One region of the Pseudomonas sp. LBUM1664 genome, then DNA from elsewhere that is predicted to be linked to it. Evidence: predicted binding sites of a transcription regulator. Region 1 holds the regulator's gene; the other holds the start of a gene.

Region 1 (7,434 bases):
CTGATGAAAATCGCCAACGACCTGCGCTGGATGAATTCAGGGCCGCTGGCGGGGCTGGGAGAAATCGAACTTGAAGGCCTGCAACCGGGCTCTTCGATCATGCCTGGCAAGGTCAACCCGGTGATTCCTGAAGCCACCGCGATGGTGGCGGCCCAGGTGATCGGCAATGACACGGTGATCACCATCGCCGGTCAGTCGGGCAACTTTGAGCTGAACGTGATGCTGCCGATCATCGCCCAGAACCTGCTGAGCAGCATCACCCTGATGTCCACGGCCAGCCGGTTGCTGGCGGACAAGGCCATCGCCACATTCAAGGTCAACGAGACCAGGCTCAAGGAAGCGCTGTCGCGTAACCCGATCCTGGTCACGGCGCTGAATCCGATCATCGGTTACCAGAGAGCCGCTGAAATCGCCAAGAAGGCTTATCAGCAAGGCCGCCCGGTCATTGATGTCGCCCTGGAACACACCGATCTGACGCGCAGCGAACTGGAGGTCCTGCTGGACCCCGAGAAGCTCACCGCCGGCGGCGTGTAACCCCGACACCTGTGTGGAGGACTCATCATGGAACACTGGAAACGCACGATCGAACGGGCCAATCGCTGTTTCATGCTAGGCGAGCTGGTGGACGCCCGCGAAGCGTATCTGCAAGCGCTGGCGTTGGCCCAGGTGCTGTTTGAGCGCTGGGCAGACGCCGACGAAGCCGTGGCCGCCTGTGTCGTGTCCCATCACAACCTGGCGGATTTGCACTTGCGCCTGAACCAGCCGGAGGAGAGCGCCGAGTACCTGTGCGCCATCCACCAACGGTTGTTGCAGGCCCTGCAGGACGAGCGTCTGGCACCAGCCCTGCGTGCTGCCGCGATGCGTCAGAGCCACAAGACCTACGTCGAACTGCTGAATTTCATCAGTGAGCACGGTGAGTACCCGCGCACCCAACGCCTGTTGCACTGCAATGCCGCTGCGCCCCGGCATCGCAACGCCCCTCTTCATCACGGAGTTCATTGAAAATGGCTTTTACCTTGCCTGCGTTGCCTTACGCCTACGACGCCCTGGAACCGCACATTGATGCGCAAACCATGGAGATCCACTACACCAAGCACCACCAGACTTACATCAACAACCTGAACGCCGCGGTGGATGGCACCGAATACGCCCAATGGCCCGTCGAAAAACTGGTGGCCAGTGTGGAGCAATTGCCGCAAAGCCTGCGGGCCGCAGTGATCAATCAGGGCGGTGGTCATGCCAACCATTCGTTGTTCTGGGAGGTCATGGCGCCCCAGGGTGGCGGTCAGCCTGAGGGTGCACTGGCCGCAGCGATCGAGGCGCAACTGGGCGGCATCGAACGATTTAAAGAAGCCTTCACCAAAGCGGCGCTGACCCGTTTCGGCAGCGGCTGGGCCTGGTTGAGCGTGACCCCGCAAAAGACCCTGGTGGTGGAAAGCAGCGGCAACCAGGACAGCCCGTTGATGAATGGCAATACACCGATTCTGGGCCTGGACGTGTGGGAACACGCTTATTACCTGCTGTATCAGAACCGTCGTCCGGAATACATCAATGCCTTCTACAACGTGATTCACTGGCCGGAAGTGGCACGGCGCTATCAGGCTGCGCTGGCCTGAGCCCTTCATAAAAACAACCCAAGGCTGACTATGGATACTCAAACACTGGCGATAGGAAGCGGGCGGATGTTTCGCTACGCCTTGGGTTCGCTGTTGCTGTTGGCTGGGATGACATTACTGGCGGCGCAGGGCCTGGCTTGGCTGGACTTGGAGCCCAAGCTGCTGCGTGCGCTGCAGGGCGGTGGTCTTTGTGCCTTGGGTACGGCGTTAGGCGCCGTGCCCGTGCTGGTCATCCGGCGCATGCCCCAGGCCGTGAGCGATTCGCTGCTGGGCTTCGGTGCCGGGGTGATGCTCGCCGCCACTGCATTTTCGCTGATCGTGCCGGGGATTGCCGCCGCCGAGCAGTTGGGGCTCACGCCTTGGGCGGCCAGCGGCCTGATCAGCTTCGGCATCCTGCTAGGCGCTTTCGGGCTGTACTTGGTAGATCGCAAGGTGTCCTCTACGCCAGAAAGGCTGGTAGAGGTACCTGGGCGTTTGATGATCGCGCCGCGGATCTGGTTGTTCGTGTTTGCCATTATTGCCCACAACATTCCGGAAGGGATGGCCGTCGGCGTGTCGGCGGGCGGCGGCATGCCCGATGCCGACAGCCTGGCGATGGGTATCGCTTTGCAGGATGTACCTGAAGGATTGGTGATCGCACTGGTGTTGGCCACGGCCGGGATGTCGCGGGTCAAGGCGTTCCTGATTGGCGCCGCGTCTGGGCTGGTCGAGCCAGTGTTCGCGCTGCTATGCGCCTGGCTGGTAAGCCTGGCCGAACTGCTGTTGCCCTTGGGGCTGGCGCTTGCGGCCGGGGCGATGTTGCTGGTGGTGACCCATGAGGTCATTCCCGAATCCCGTCGCAACGGTCACGAGAAGCTGGCGAGCCTGGGGTTGCTGGTGGGGTTTTGTTTGATGATGGTGATGGATACGGCGTTGGCCTGATAGTCGAACAGAGCAACAGGGGGTGGGGTTATCCACCTTCGTCGAAAAAGTTGTTGATCAGGGCCTTCAGCGCATCCATTGCTTCTTGTGCCTGCTCACCTTCAGTTTCCAGGTAGATCTTGGTGCCCTTGCCGGCGGCGAGCATCATCATCGCCATGATGCTTTTACCGTCGATCGTGGACTCCGGCGTGCGGCCGACTCTGATGCTGGTGTCCTTGAACTGGCCTGCAACCCCGACGAACTTGGCCGACGCACGGGCATGCAGACCCAGCTTGTTGATGATTTCAATTTCCTGAGCAGGCATCGCGATGTGAATCCTTTAGCTGAGGTCGCGGTGGCGAACCTGGACGTTCTTCAGGGATTGTTGCAGGAGCTGACCCAGGCGTTCGGTCAGGTAGACGGAGCGGTGATGGCCTCCGGTACAGCCGATGGCGATTGTGACGTAGGCACGGTTGCTCGCGGCGAAGCGGGGCAGCCATTTGAGCAGGTAGCTGGAGATGTCCTGATACATGTCCTCGACATCCGGCTGGGCAGCCAGGTAGTCGACCACCGGCTGGTCGAGCCCGGATTGCTCACGCAATTCCGGTTTCCAATAAGGGTTGGGCAGGCAGCGCACATCGAACACCAGGTCGGCGTCTACCGGCATGCCACGCTTGAAACCGAACGACTCCACCAGGAACGCCGTGCCCGGCTCCGGCTGGTTCAGCAGGCGCAACTTGATGGTGTCGCGCAACTGATACAGGTTCAGGTTCGTGGTGTTGACCTTCAGGTCCGCCAGGTCGGCGATCGGACTCAGCAGCTGGCTTTCGTCATGGATGGCTTCGGCCAGGGAGCGGCTGGCGTTGCTCAGCGGGTGGCGCCGGCGGGTTTCGGAAAAGCGCTTGAGCAGTGTCTCTTCATCGGCATCCAGGTACAGCACATCGCACTGGATATGCCGGTTGCGCACTTCCTCGAGCAGTTCAGGAAACCGCGACAGATGGCTCGGCAGGTTGCGTGCATCGATGGACACCGCCACCAAGGGTTGCGCCAGTTCGGTGTGGATCAGGGCGCGCTCGGCCAGTTCCGGCAGCAGGCCGGCTGGCAGGTTGTCGATGCAATAGTAGCCGCTGTCCTCAAGCACATTGAGGGCGGTGCTTTTACCGGAGCCGGAGCGGCCACTGACGATGATCATGCGCATGTTAATGACCGCTCTGCTCGTCCAGGACTACCTGATACAAGGCCTGGTTGCTCGGTGCGCTGCGCAGTTTTTCGCGTACTTCCTTGCGGTCCAGCATGCTGGCGATCTGGCGCAGCAGCTCAAGGTGCGCATCGGTCGCCGCTTCCGGAACCAGCAGTACAAACAGCAGGTCGACCGGTGCGCCGTCGATGGCGTCGAAATCTATGGCGGCTTCAAGGTGCAACAGCGCGCTGATTGGCGCGGTACAACCTTTGAGGCGGCAGTGAGGGATGGCGATGCCGTTGCCAAAACCGGTGGAACCGAGTTTTTCACGGGCGATCAAGGCCTCGAAGACGTCCTGCCTTTTCAGGTCCGGCACTTCGCGGCCGATCAGGTCGGCGATTTGTTCTAGGGCTTTCTTTTTACTGCCACCCGGCACGTTCACCAGGGAACGGCCGGGGGTCAGGATGGATTCTAGTCGGATCATGGATTGGGGGGGTTAACGACCGGTTGCGCCCTGAAGGAGGCTTTGGGTCTTTTCCTTATGCTTTTTGAGTTGGCGATCCAGCTTGTCGGTCAGCAGGTCAATTGCGGCGTACATGTCGGTGTGCTCCGCGTTGGCGACCACTTCTCCGCCGGGGATATGCAGCGTGGCTTCGATTTTCTGCAGCAGCTTCTCGACGTTCATCGTGACTTGCACGTTGGTGATCTTGTCGAAATGCCTTTCTAATCGGTCGAGTTTTTCGCCGATGTAGGTGCGCAGGGGCTCGGTCACTTCCAGTTGGTGTCCACTGATGTTGACTTGCATACAGCTTCTCCTTCGTTGCCAGTGCATAAAGCGGCAGGCAGAAATACCTGCCACTGGAACGCTGTGGCGTGGCCTGTTACATCAACCGCTTGCGTTCGCTCGAAGGTGCGATCCCTAAGGATTCGCGGTATTTGGCGACGGTACGGCGGGCCACCTGAATGCCTTGTGCCTCCAGTAAACCAGCGATCTTGCTGTCACTCAACGGCTTTTTCTGATTTTCCGCCGCTACCAGTTTTTTGATGATCGCGCGGATGGCCGTGGACGAGCATTCACCGCCTTCGGAGGTGCTGACGTGGCTGGAGAAAAAGTATTTCAATTCATAGATGCCCCGAGGGGTATGCATGAATTTCTGGGTGGTCACCCGCGAAATCGTCGACTCGTGCATGCCAACCGCCTCGGCGATGTCATGCAGGACCAACGGTTTCATCGCTTCGTCGCCGTACTCCAGGAAGCCGCGCTGATGCTCGACGATCTGGGTGGCTACTTTCATCAAGGTTTCGTTGCGACTTTGCAGGCTCTTGATGAACCAGCGCGCTTCCTGCAACTGGTTGCGCATGAAGGTGTTGTCGGCGCTGGTGTCAGCGCGCCTTACAAAGCCTGCGTACTGGGCGTTGACCCGCAGCTTGGGCACCGATTCCTGGTTCAGTTCCACCAGCCAGCGATCGTTGTGCTTGCGCACGATCACGTCGGGCACCACGTATTCGGGTTCGGTGGACTCGATCTGCGAGCCCGGGCGCGGGTTGAGGCTCTGGACCAGTTCGATCACCTGGCGCAGTTCATCTTCCTTGAGCTTCATGCGCCGCATCAGTTGGCTGTAGTCGCGACCACCCAGCAGGTCGATGTAATCGGTGACCAGCCGCTTGGCTTCGGCCAGCCAAGGCGTCTTGGCGGATAACTGGCGCAGTTGCAGCAGCAGGCACTCGCCCAGGTTACGGGCGCCGATGCCGGCCGGCTCGAATTGCTGAATGCGGTGCAGGACGGCTTCGATCTCGTCCAGTTCGATGTCCAGCTCGGGGTCGAAGGCTTCGAGGATTTCTTCGAGCGTTTCGTCCAGGTAGCCCTGATTATTGATGCAATCGATCAGGGTCACGGCGATCAGGCGATCGGTGTCGGACATCGGCGACAGGTTCAGCTGCCACAGCAGATGGCTTTGCAGGCTCTCGCCAGCGGAGGTGCGGGTGGTGAAGTCCCACTCGTCGTCATCGCCGCTTGGCAGGCTGCTGGCGCTGGTCTGGTAGACGTCTTCCCAGGCCGTGTCCACCGGCAGGTCATTGGGGATGCGTTCGTTCCATTCGCCATCCTCAAGGTTATCCACCGTCGGGGCGGCTTCCTGGTAGGACGGTTCCGGGATTTCGGTACTGGTTTTTTGCTCGACGTTGTCGGCCAGCGGATCGGTGTTGTCGAAGTCGTCGCCTTCTTCCTGGCGTTCGAGCATCGGATTGGACTCCAGGGCCTCCTGGATTTCCTGTTGCAGGTCCAGGGTCGACAATTGGAGCAGGCGGATGGCCTGTTGCAGCTGCGGTGTCATCGTCAGCTGCTGGCCCATTCTCAAGACTAGCGATGGTTTCATGGCTGGGGCTTAACACCTTAATTCGCCGGCGCACATGCGCCATCCACTACAGGGCGCCGAAGCGCCAAACATAAGCAAATTATATGCCTGAAACTGGAGTGTTTGCCTAGGGCGTCGCCGTAATAAAATTAAACGACGCCCGGGCGATTCGCCAGACACTTTGTGCTTACAGGCGGAACTCATGGCCCAGATACACTTCCTTGACCAGTTCATTGGCCAGGATGGTGGCGGAGTCGCCTTCGGCGATCAGCTGGCCGTCATTGACGATATAGGCGGTTTCACAGATATCCAGCGTCTCACGCACGTTGTGGTCGGTGATCAGCACGCCGATCCCCTTGGCCTTGAGGTGGTGGATGATCTGCTTGATGTCGCCCACCGAGATCGGATCCACACCGGCGAACGGTTCGTCGAGCAGGATGAATTTCGGTGCGGTGGCCAGGGCGCGGGCAATTTCCACGCGTCGCCGTTCGCCACCGGACAGGCTCATACCCAGGTTGTCGCGAATGTGGTTGATGTGGAATTCCTGCAACAGGCTTTCCAGCTCCTGGCGGCGGCCAGCCTTGTCGAGCTCCTTGCGGGTCTCGAGGATCGCCATGATGTTGTCGGCAACCGACAGTTTGCGGAAGATCGACGCTTCTTGCGGCAGATAGCCGATACCGGCCTTTGCCCGGCCGTGCATCGGCTGGTGGCTGACGTCCAGGTCGTCGATCAGCACGCGACCCTGATCGGCCTGGACCAGGCCGACGATCATGTAGAAGCAGGTAGTCTTGCCCGCGCCGTTGGGGCCGAGCAGGCCGACGATCTGGCCGCTGTCGATGGACAGGCTGACGTCACGTACGACTTGACGGCTCTTGTAGCTCTTGGCCAGGTGCTGAGCTTTCAGAGTTGCCATTACTGGGCCTTCTGCTCGGTTTTCTTTTTAGGCTGGATCACCATGTCGATCCGTGGGCGCTGCTCGGTCACCTTGTTACCCGTGGCACGACCGGCGCTGGCCAGTTTTTTGTTCGTGTCGTAGACGATTTTCTCGCCTTGGGTGGTGTTGCCGTCTTTGTCGATGACCTTGGCGCGGTCGATCAGTACAACGCGATCTTGGGAAGCGTGATACTGGATAGTCACCCCGTAGCCCTGCACGGGCTTGGTGTCGCCCGCGGTTTGCATCTGCTCGAAATAGGCCAGGTTGCCCACCGAGGTCACCACGTCGATATCGCCGGTCGGGGTGCGAGTGATGGTCACGGTATTGCCGGTGACCTTCATCGTGCCTTGGGTGATGATCACATCGCCTTTATAGGTGGCTACACCGTTCTTGTCGTCCAGCTGAGCGTCGTCGGCCTGGATACGGATAGGTTGGTCGCGGTCGTTGGGA
Region 2 (7,434 bases), 810 kb from region 1:
CCTTGTATCGCCAAAAAATGTGACGGGTTCGTTGTTCCAGCGACGGTGGCTGTGCCAACCTTTGCAACACCCCCTCGACATGGAAGGCGATCCATTTTGAAAGCTCTCATCGTATTCGGGGCGTTGCTACTCAGCACGCCGCTGTATGCCGCACAACTGGTGCTGGAGTTGGGCACGAATACTCGCACCTGGCAAACCGAAGAGTTGCTCAAGCACCCTGAAGCCCGAACGGTCCAGATCGCTGACGACGTTTCCTACAAGAAACCGATGAGTTATCGCGCCGTGCCGCTGACAGCGTTGTTGACCGGCGTCCAACCCGATGACCATCTGCAGGCCGTGGCGCTGGATGGCTTCGCCGCCGAGATGCCCGCCGCGCCGTTACTCAACAAGAGCGGCGCCCGGGCCTGGCTGGCGATTGAAGACCCCGCTAACCCCTGGCCGCCGCTGGCTGAAGGCAAGTCCAGTGCCGGGCCTTTCTATCTGGTCTGGACCGATCCTCAAGCGGGCCATATCAGCCCCGAACAGTGGCCGTACGCGGTAACGAGTATCAAGCGCCTGGCAGCGGTGGCTGAACGCTTCCCTGCCCTTTTGCCCGCGGCCACTCTGGCCAAGGACGATCCGGTCAATAAAGGCTTCGAACTGTTCCAGAAAAATTGCCTGGCATGCCATCGCCTCAATGGCGCAGGCGATGCGCAGTTCGGCCCGGACCTGAACATTCCCTTCAATCCTACCGAATACTTCTCGGGGGATTTCCTCAAGCGCTATATCCGCGACCCGCAAAGCCTGCGTCGCTGGCCCCAAGGCAAGATGCCCGGGTTCTCAGAGGCGGGGCTGCCGGACTCGGAACTGGATTTACTGGTGGGGTATTTGAAGCATATGGCGGGGCGTAAACAGCCGTTGAGCCAGTAAGTTTGCTTCCGTGGCGAGGGAGCTTGCTCCCGATGGGCTGCGCAGCAGCCCCTTAAAAAGCTTGCGAGCGCTTCGCACTCGAGCGGGAGCAAGCTCCCTCGCCACAAAAGCTCGCTCGCCAGGCGGTTATTGCTGCTGCACCGTGATCACCGGCGCCGGTATCACGACCACCTTGGCATGCATCTGCTCACAACCGCCGCCCCGGCGCATGCCGCGAACCGGGCAGGCATCCAGGTAATCCAGGCCCACGGCCAGTTTCAGGTGTCGTTCCGGACGGGCCAGTTGGTTGGTCACGTCGAAGCTGTACCAGGCGTCGTCCAGCCAGGCTTCGGCCCAGGCGTGGCTGGCCAGGTGTTCGCTGTTGTCGCTGAACAGATAGCCCGACACATACCGCGCCGGCACACCCAGGCTACGGGCGCAGGCCAGGAATGCGTGGGCGTGATCCTGGCACACGCCGCTGCGGCCGGCAAAAGCCTGGGCCGCGCTGGTCTCGACTTCGGTCGAGCCGGGCGTATAGGTCATGTGCTGGTTCAGTCCGTGCATCAAGTCGATCAACGCCGTGCGATCGCGCCGTTGCTTGCATTGCTGCTGGGCAAACCCGCGAAGCGCTTCGTCCGCCTCGGTCAGCCGGGTGAACCGCAGGAACGGCAGCGCCGACTGGCTCTCGTGCTCGGCTTCGCGTAACGGATCGATGTCCACCTGGCCGCGGGCGCCGATGACGATCGTTTCGTGAGGCTCGTCCAGAGTGAGCACATGAAGGATGTTGCCGAACGGATCCAGTTGCGCCCGCACAGGCCGGGGCAAATCGAGTTGCCAACTCAGTACATGCTGGCGTTCGCTGTCGTGGGGGGTCAGGCGCAGGTACTGGATGCTGGCGCGAACCTGGTCTTCATAGTGGTAGGCCGTTTCATGGCTGATTGAGAGTCTCATATGACCTCCAGGTAGGAACTGTGAATGGCGTTGCCCAGTTCGCGGACCAGTGGGATGAATTCGGTGAGCCAGGCATGCAGGCCCCCGCCGAGGATTTCGTTGATGCCGGTGTAGCGCAAGCGTGCGTCCATTTCCGCCGCCAGGCGTTGTGCGTGTCGGCCGGTAGTGCCCGGCAGGCTCGCGAGGATCTGGTCGATCTCTTCGGTGCAGGCACGCAGCGAACGCGGCACGTCGGCGCGCAACAGCAGCAGTTCAGCCACGTGGCGGGCACCGGGGGCGTCGCGATAGATCTCGGTGTAGGCCTCGAAGGAAGACAAGGCCCGCAACAGCGCACTCCATTGGTAGTACGCGTGGGCCGTGCCGTCGCTGACCGCGTCGGCCTGATCGCCCGCCATTTCGTAGCGGGCGTCGAGCAAGCGCAAGGTGTTGTCGGCCCTTTCGATAAAGGTCCCCAGACGAATGAACCTGAACGCGTCGTTACGCATGATGGTGCCGTAGGTTGCGCCTCGAAACAGGTGGGACCTTTCCTTGATCCACTCGCAAAAACGGCTCATGCCGTAGCGACTCAGGCCTTGCTCGGCAATATCGCGAATCTCCAGCCAGGTGGCGTTGATGTTTTCCCACATGTCGGCGGTGATTCGCCCACGCACCGCGTGGGCACTGGCCCGCGCGGAGCCGAGGCAACTGTAGATGCTGGTCGGGTTGGCAGCTTCCAGGGCAAAAAAATGCAGCAATCGCTCGGCATGCAAATCGCCATGTCGTTCTCGGTAATCGTCCAGCGTGCCAGTAATCAACAACGGCATCGCCAGTTCGTGCAAGCCGTCGCCGCGCCCGTCCTGGGGCATCAGTGACAGCGAATAGCTGACGTCGAGCATCCGCGCGAGGTTTTCCGCGCGCTCCAGGTAACGCGACATCCAATACAGATCCGAGGCGGTTCTACTTAACATGGCAGCTCCTTCAATCCTCGACCACCCAGGTGTCCTTGGTACCACCGCCCTGGGACGAGTTCACCACCAGGGAGCCTTCGCGTAGCGCAACGCGGGTCAGGCCGCCAGGCACCACGCGGGTTTCACGACCGGACAGCACAAACGGACGCAAGTCGATGTGGCGCGGGGCGATGCCGTTTTCGACAAAGGTCGGGCACGTCGAAAGCGACAGCGTCGGCTGAGCGATGTAGGCGTGCGGCTTGGCCTTGATCCGCTCGCGGAAGGCGTCGATCTGCGCCGTCGTCGCGGCCGGCCCCACCAGCATTCCGTAACCGCCGGAGCCTTGGGTTTCCTTGACCACCAGATCCGGAAGGTTCGCCAGAACGTGGGAAAGTTCAGCGGGATTACGGCACTGCCATGTAGGGACGTTCTTCAGGATCGGCTCTTCGTCCAGGTAAAAACGGATCATATCGGTGACAAACGGGTACACCGACTTGTCGTCCGCCACACCAGTGCCGATGGCATTGGCCAGCACCACATTGCCCGAACGGTAGGACGACAGCAGCCCCGGTACACCGAGCATTGAATCCGGATTGAAGGCCAGTGGATCGAGGAATGCGTCATCGAGACGACGGTAAATCACATCCACCGCTTTCGGCCCGTCAGTGGTGCGCATGAACACCTTGTCGTCGCGCACGAACAGATCAGCGCCTTCCACCAGCTCCACGCCCATCTCACGGGCCAGGAACGCGTGTTCGAAGAAAGCGCTGTTGAAACGCCCAGGCGTGAGCACGACAACACTGGGGTCATCCAGCGGGCTGGAGCTTTTCAGGGTATCGAGCAGCAGGTTGGGATAATGGTCAATCGGGGCGATGCGCTGGACGGCGAACAGCTCGGGGAACAGGCGCATCATCATCTTGCGATCTTCGAGCATGTAGCTGACGCCGCTGGGCGTACGAAGATTGTCTTCGAGCACGTAGTACGTGCCGTCGCCATCGCGTACCAGGTCGACACCGCAAATGTGGGCATAGATGTCGCGGTGCAGATCCAACCCTTGCATCGCCAACTGATACTGCTCGTTGGCCAGCACCTGCTCGGCCGGGATGATGCCGGCCCGGATAATCCGTTGTTCGTGGTAGAGGTCGGCGAGAAACATGTTCAGCGCCTTGACCCGCTGGATGCAGCCACGCTCGACCACTCGCCATTCACTGGCGGGGATGCTGCGCGGGATGGTGTCGAAAGGGATCAGGCGCTCTGTGCCCTGCTCGTCACCGTAGAGCGTGAACGTAATCCCGGCGCGATGAAACAGCAGATCGGCTTCGCGTCTGCGTTGGGCCAGAAGCTCGTCAGGCGTTTCGGCCAGCCAACGGGAAAATGCCCGGTAATGCGGGCGGACCTGGCCGTCGGCGTCGTACATTTCATCAAAACCAGTGCGGATCATGCCGTACTCCTTGTCACCCTGACATCAAGGCTTCGCAAGGCCCGTGCCATCGGCATAAACGCCTTATGATCAACGGGTTGGATTATCCACCGATAGCCCCCGCACCCTTATAGTGCAAAAAATGCCCCCACCCCGCCGCGCCTCGCTTCATTACGACGCAAGGCGCGGCTCTCCTGAGCATAGCCACGGAAAAAGGACACAACCTGCCCTGGATACAGTTAGGTACAAAACCTGCGGGGATGAGCATTCGCCAGAGTGTGGGTCAGTTGAGGTGATGTTGGCGGTAGATCAGTGGGTGATGTTCTTGTTTGGCATCGCACATGAAAACGGCCGACACAAAGGTCAGCCGTTGCTTTGGTTGCGGTGAGAGAAATGTCAGGCCTGCAGGCGCCGAATCTCTTGCTTGACGCCCCAGCCTTCGATGATGCCGCCCAAGGGCTCGACCACCGCCTCAAAGTCTTGCTCGAAGTCTCCAATGTCATCATAGGTGGCGTACATCACCCGGCTCAGCTCCAATGACCAAGCCCCGTCGTCCCGTGCACTGATCTGCGCATTTAACGATTCCCCGCGAAAATGACCTGCTGCCCTGCGCGCCCGCTCCTCATCCGGGAAAATGGCGTAGAACTCGATGGGATGGAATCGTGAAAAATCGAAACCGCCTTCTTTCATGCGGCGCAACACGCTGGTGCTGATGTCTTCTTGATAGGCTGTGCTCATGAAACGTCCTCCTGAACTGATGGATAGACTTTCCGTCTTCCCGTACGCGCAACCCGTGAGCTACACGCGATGCGGCATCAAATTACCGTCGGGACACAAGCATGTAGCTGACAAGACCGGACCTTCGCGATCCCTCGCTGATCTCAATTGCAGAGTAGCCTCAAGTCGTGGCGAGTGCCAAGCGGAGCTTGGCAATGAACTTCATGAAATTGGAGTAATGCTGATAATTTCGATGCTGTGCTGGGATTTTAGGTTCTTGACTGTAGGGTCTTCGGTACGCCCCTCCAGATCGTTGAGGTCCAGTTGCTCGAGCACTGGAAGCAACCTTTCTCGAATCAGTTGTGCAGCCTGCTCCATGGTGGGCTCCTGGTCACAGTAGAACGGCTCGACGATAGTTTCGCCGTGGTCATCAACGAAAGTGATTTCCCACTTTTGCATCGGTGTCTCCTCGATCAATTCAGGGCCTGGCTTACCTTTATCTCGACATTGAAAGCGCAACATTCGTTCCGCTGAGTGGTTGGACGGCACGCATGAAAAAACCGCCTCGCGGGCGGTCTTTCCATGCAGCCATTTGCACAGCCCTGCCGATTATTTCTCGGCACGTTCCTTCAACGCTTTCAAGGTGTTGAACGGCGCGTCCACCACGAACTTGTTGGCCAGCCAAGACGGTACCTGACCACCCGGCTCGGTGTGCACCTGGTAGGTCACTTCGACCTGGTTCGCGCCCTTGGGCGTGAACTTCCAGAAGCCCTCGACCTGCGCCACCCGCACAAAACCCTTTTCTTCGGGCAGATAGGTCGGCACACCTTCAAGATTGCGCGTCAGGCTGCCATCAGCGCCTTCGACGGTGATGACTTTCAGCACCGAGTCCCGAGGCGTAACCGGCCACGGCGTATTGAACTGGGTATAGGTCCAGCTCTGATTGCCTTCGTGCTTGAGCAGTTTCTGGCTCTTGCACTCATGAATCCAGGCGCAGGCGCCCGAGACGTCTTCCTGCAGGGCCCGCAGCTTGGCCATGGTGGTTGTCATGACGGTCACGCCGCGATAGGCCTTGTATTTGGAGCCGGCCACTTCACTGAGGGAAACCTTGATACCGTCCTGATCCTTAGCGACTTGCCAGTCTTCTGCCTGGGCGGTGGCCGTTGCCAACAACACGGTCAAACCACACAACACAGCCATACGATGCAGCGAACCCATAATTTTTTCCTTATTGTCCAAGTTCGTTCATTTCAGTTCCGATCATTGACCCACTACGCTGCAGTGACTTGCTCCCACCAACCGATGAGCCGGATGGCGTCTTCGCTGCTGTTGCCACAAACCTCGATGTCGGCTTCGAACGCCGAGCACACCGACGGTCGTTCCGACTGGCCGAAGATCCTGCACAGGTTATCGACCGACAATTGCACGCAGCGTTCTCCCGCCGGTTTGCCTTGGGGCATGCCAGGGATGGGCGAGCTGATGGAAGGGGCGATGCAACAGGCGCCACAGCCTTCACGGCATTTCATGACGACATCATCCTCACGGCAGGTAATAGTTAGTAACAGAACACAGAGTAACGGCTAAAACACTCGTTTTAAATTACCGTCCGCGTGTTTTTTCGCCCACGGCAGGATGACCGGACAGTCATCGACGAACTGCATTCAAGGCGATGGGCTATTGCTTGAACTCGAACTCCAGCGCCGCGCCGTCCACTTCCTTGCGTTCCTGATTACGCAGTGGCAGTTGCATTTCATTGCTCAGCAAACGGCCATTGAGTTGGAACGGTCCGGGCTTTTCCTCGAACATGGACGGCAACAGCTGCTCACGCTTGGGCGACAGCACCTTACCCGGCGGTTGCAGTTTCTCGACCATCTCATGGGGCAGGCTTAAGTCCAGCTTGGCCGGCGGCAACGGGATCTTGGCGACCTCACGGGCAGATTTGCTCTTGGAGGCGACAGGGGCGCGTTTTTTCTTCGCCGGAGCCGCTTTTTTCGCGGGAGCCTTTTTGACCACTGCCGGTTTTTTCGGCACATTTTTCGTGGCGCTGGCGGCTGTTTTCTCCTGTGCCGAAGCAGCCACGACGCCTCCCGTATGGAAGGCAGTCAACAGGCCGATCAAAACCCAGGCGGCAGGAACAATGGCTTTCATAAATACAACGGCATTTACGGCAGAGACCCCCATGCTCGCCTGATAATAAGGTGCTGACAAGCACATCAGGCTAAGCGGTTGATTCCTTTCAAAAACCGCTGGCGGTCTCCTGGCACAATTGAGTGGCCAACAGGCCCAGCGTCATCAAGGCCCGCTCGGCTTCGCGGTTCCAAGGTGTGCCGCAATTCAGGCGGATACAGTGATTGAACTGCTCGGTGTTACTGAAAATCAGCCCTGGCGCGATACTGATGCCTTGTTGCAGTGCCCGCACATGCAACTCCTGGGTATTGACCCGCCCCGGCAGGCTGACCCACAGGATGAAACCGCCGGTGGGACGGCTCATTTGCGTGCCTTCAGGGAAGTACTGCTGCACCGCCAACTGAA

Evidence for each region. Region 1 encodes sigma-54, which starts transcription at its own class of promoters, with help from an activator protein. Its sites were predicted from a motif close to ANTGGCATNNANNTTGCTNT; they were not measured.
Region 2: ACA047_RS20970 (circularly permuted type 2 ATP-grasp protein) is a predicted target of sigma-54. The motif match lies at 4,238-4,257, and genes of this name have one in related genera.

The regions. Positions count from the first base shown of each region.
Region 1 covers NZ_CP166791.1:5,299,424-5,306,857, reverse strand. Annotated here, with positions in the region: gene ACA047_RS24830 (class II fumarate hydratase) at 1-534, shown strand, start outside; gene ACA047_RS24825 (DUF2753 family protein) at 562-1,002, shown strand; gene ACA047_RS24820 (superoxide dismutase) at 1,005-1,616, shown strand; gene ACA047_RS24815 (ZIP family metal transporter) at 1,647-2,537, shown strand; gene ACA047_RS24810 (HPr family phosphocarrier protein) at 2,566-2,841, opposite strand; gene rapZ (RNase adapter RapZ) at 2,857-3,714, opposite strand; gene ptsN (PTS IIA-like nitrogen regulatory protein PtsN) at 3,716-4,180, opposite strand; gene hpf (ribosome hibernation-promoting factor, HPF/YfiA family) at 4,193-4,501, opposite strand; gene ACA047_RS24790 (RNA polymerase factor sigma-54) at 4,578-6,071, opposite strand; gene lptB (LPS export ABC transporter ATP-binding protein) at 6,238-6,963, opposite strand; gene lptA (lipopolysaccharide transport periplasmic protein LptA) at 6,963-7,434, opposite strand, start outside.
Region 2 covers NZ_CP166791.1:4,490,725-4,498,158, forward strand. Annotated here, with positions in the region: gene ACA047_RS20955 (c-type cytochrome) at 97-909, shown strand; gene ACA047_RS20960 (transglutaminase family protein) at 1,036-1,839, opposite strand; gene ACA047_RS20965 (alpha-E domain-containing protein) at 1,836-2,786, opposite strand; gene ACA047_RS20970 (circularly permuted type 2 ATP-grasp protein) at 2,797-4,206, opposite strand; gene ACA047_RS20975 (ribonuclease E inhibitor RraB) at 4,582-4,923, opposite strand; gene ACA047_RS20980 (hypothetical protein) at 5,125-5,361, opposite strand; gene ACA047_RS20985 (START domain-containing protein) at 5,512-6,120, opposite strand; gene ACA047_RS20990 (YkgJ family cysteine cluster protein) at 6,174-6,428, opposite strand; gene ACA047_RS20995 (translation initiation factor 2) at 6,577-7,050, opposite strand; gene ACA047_RS21000 (aminotransferase-like domain-containing protein) at 7,139-7,434, opposite strand, start outside.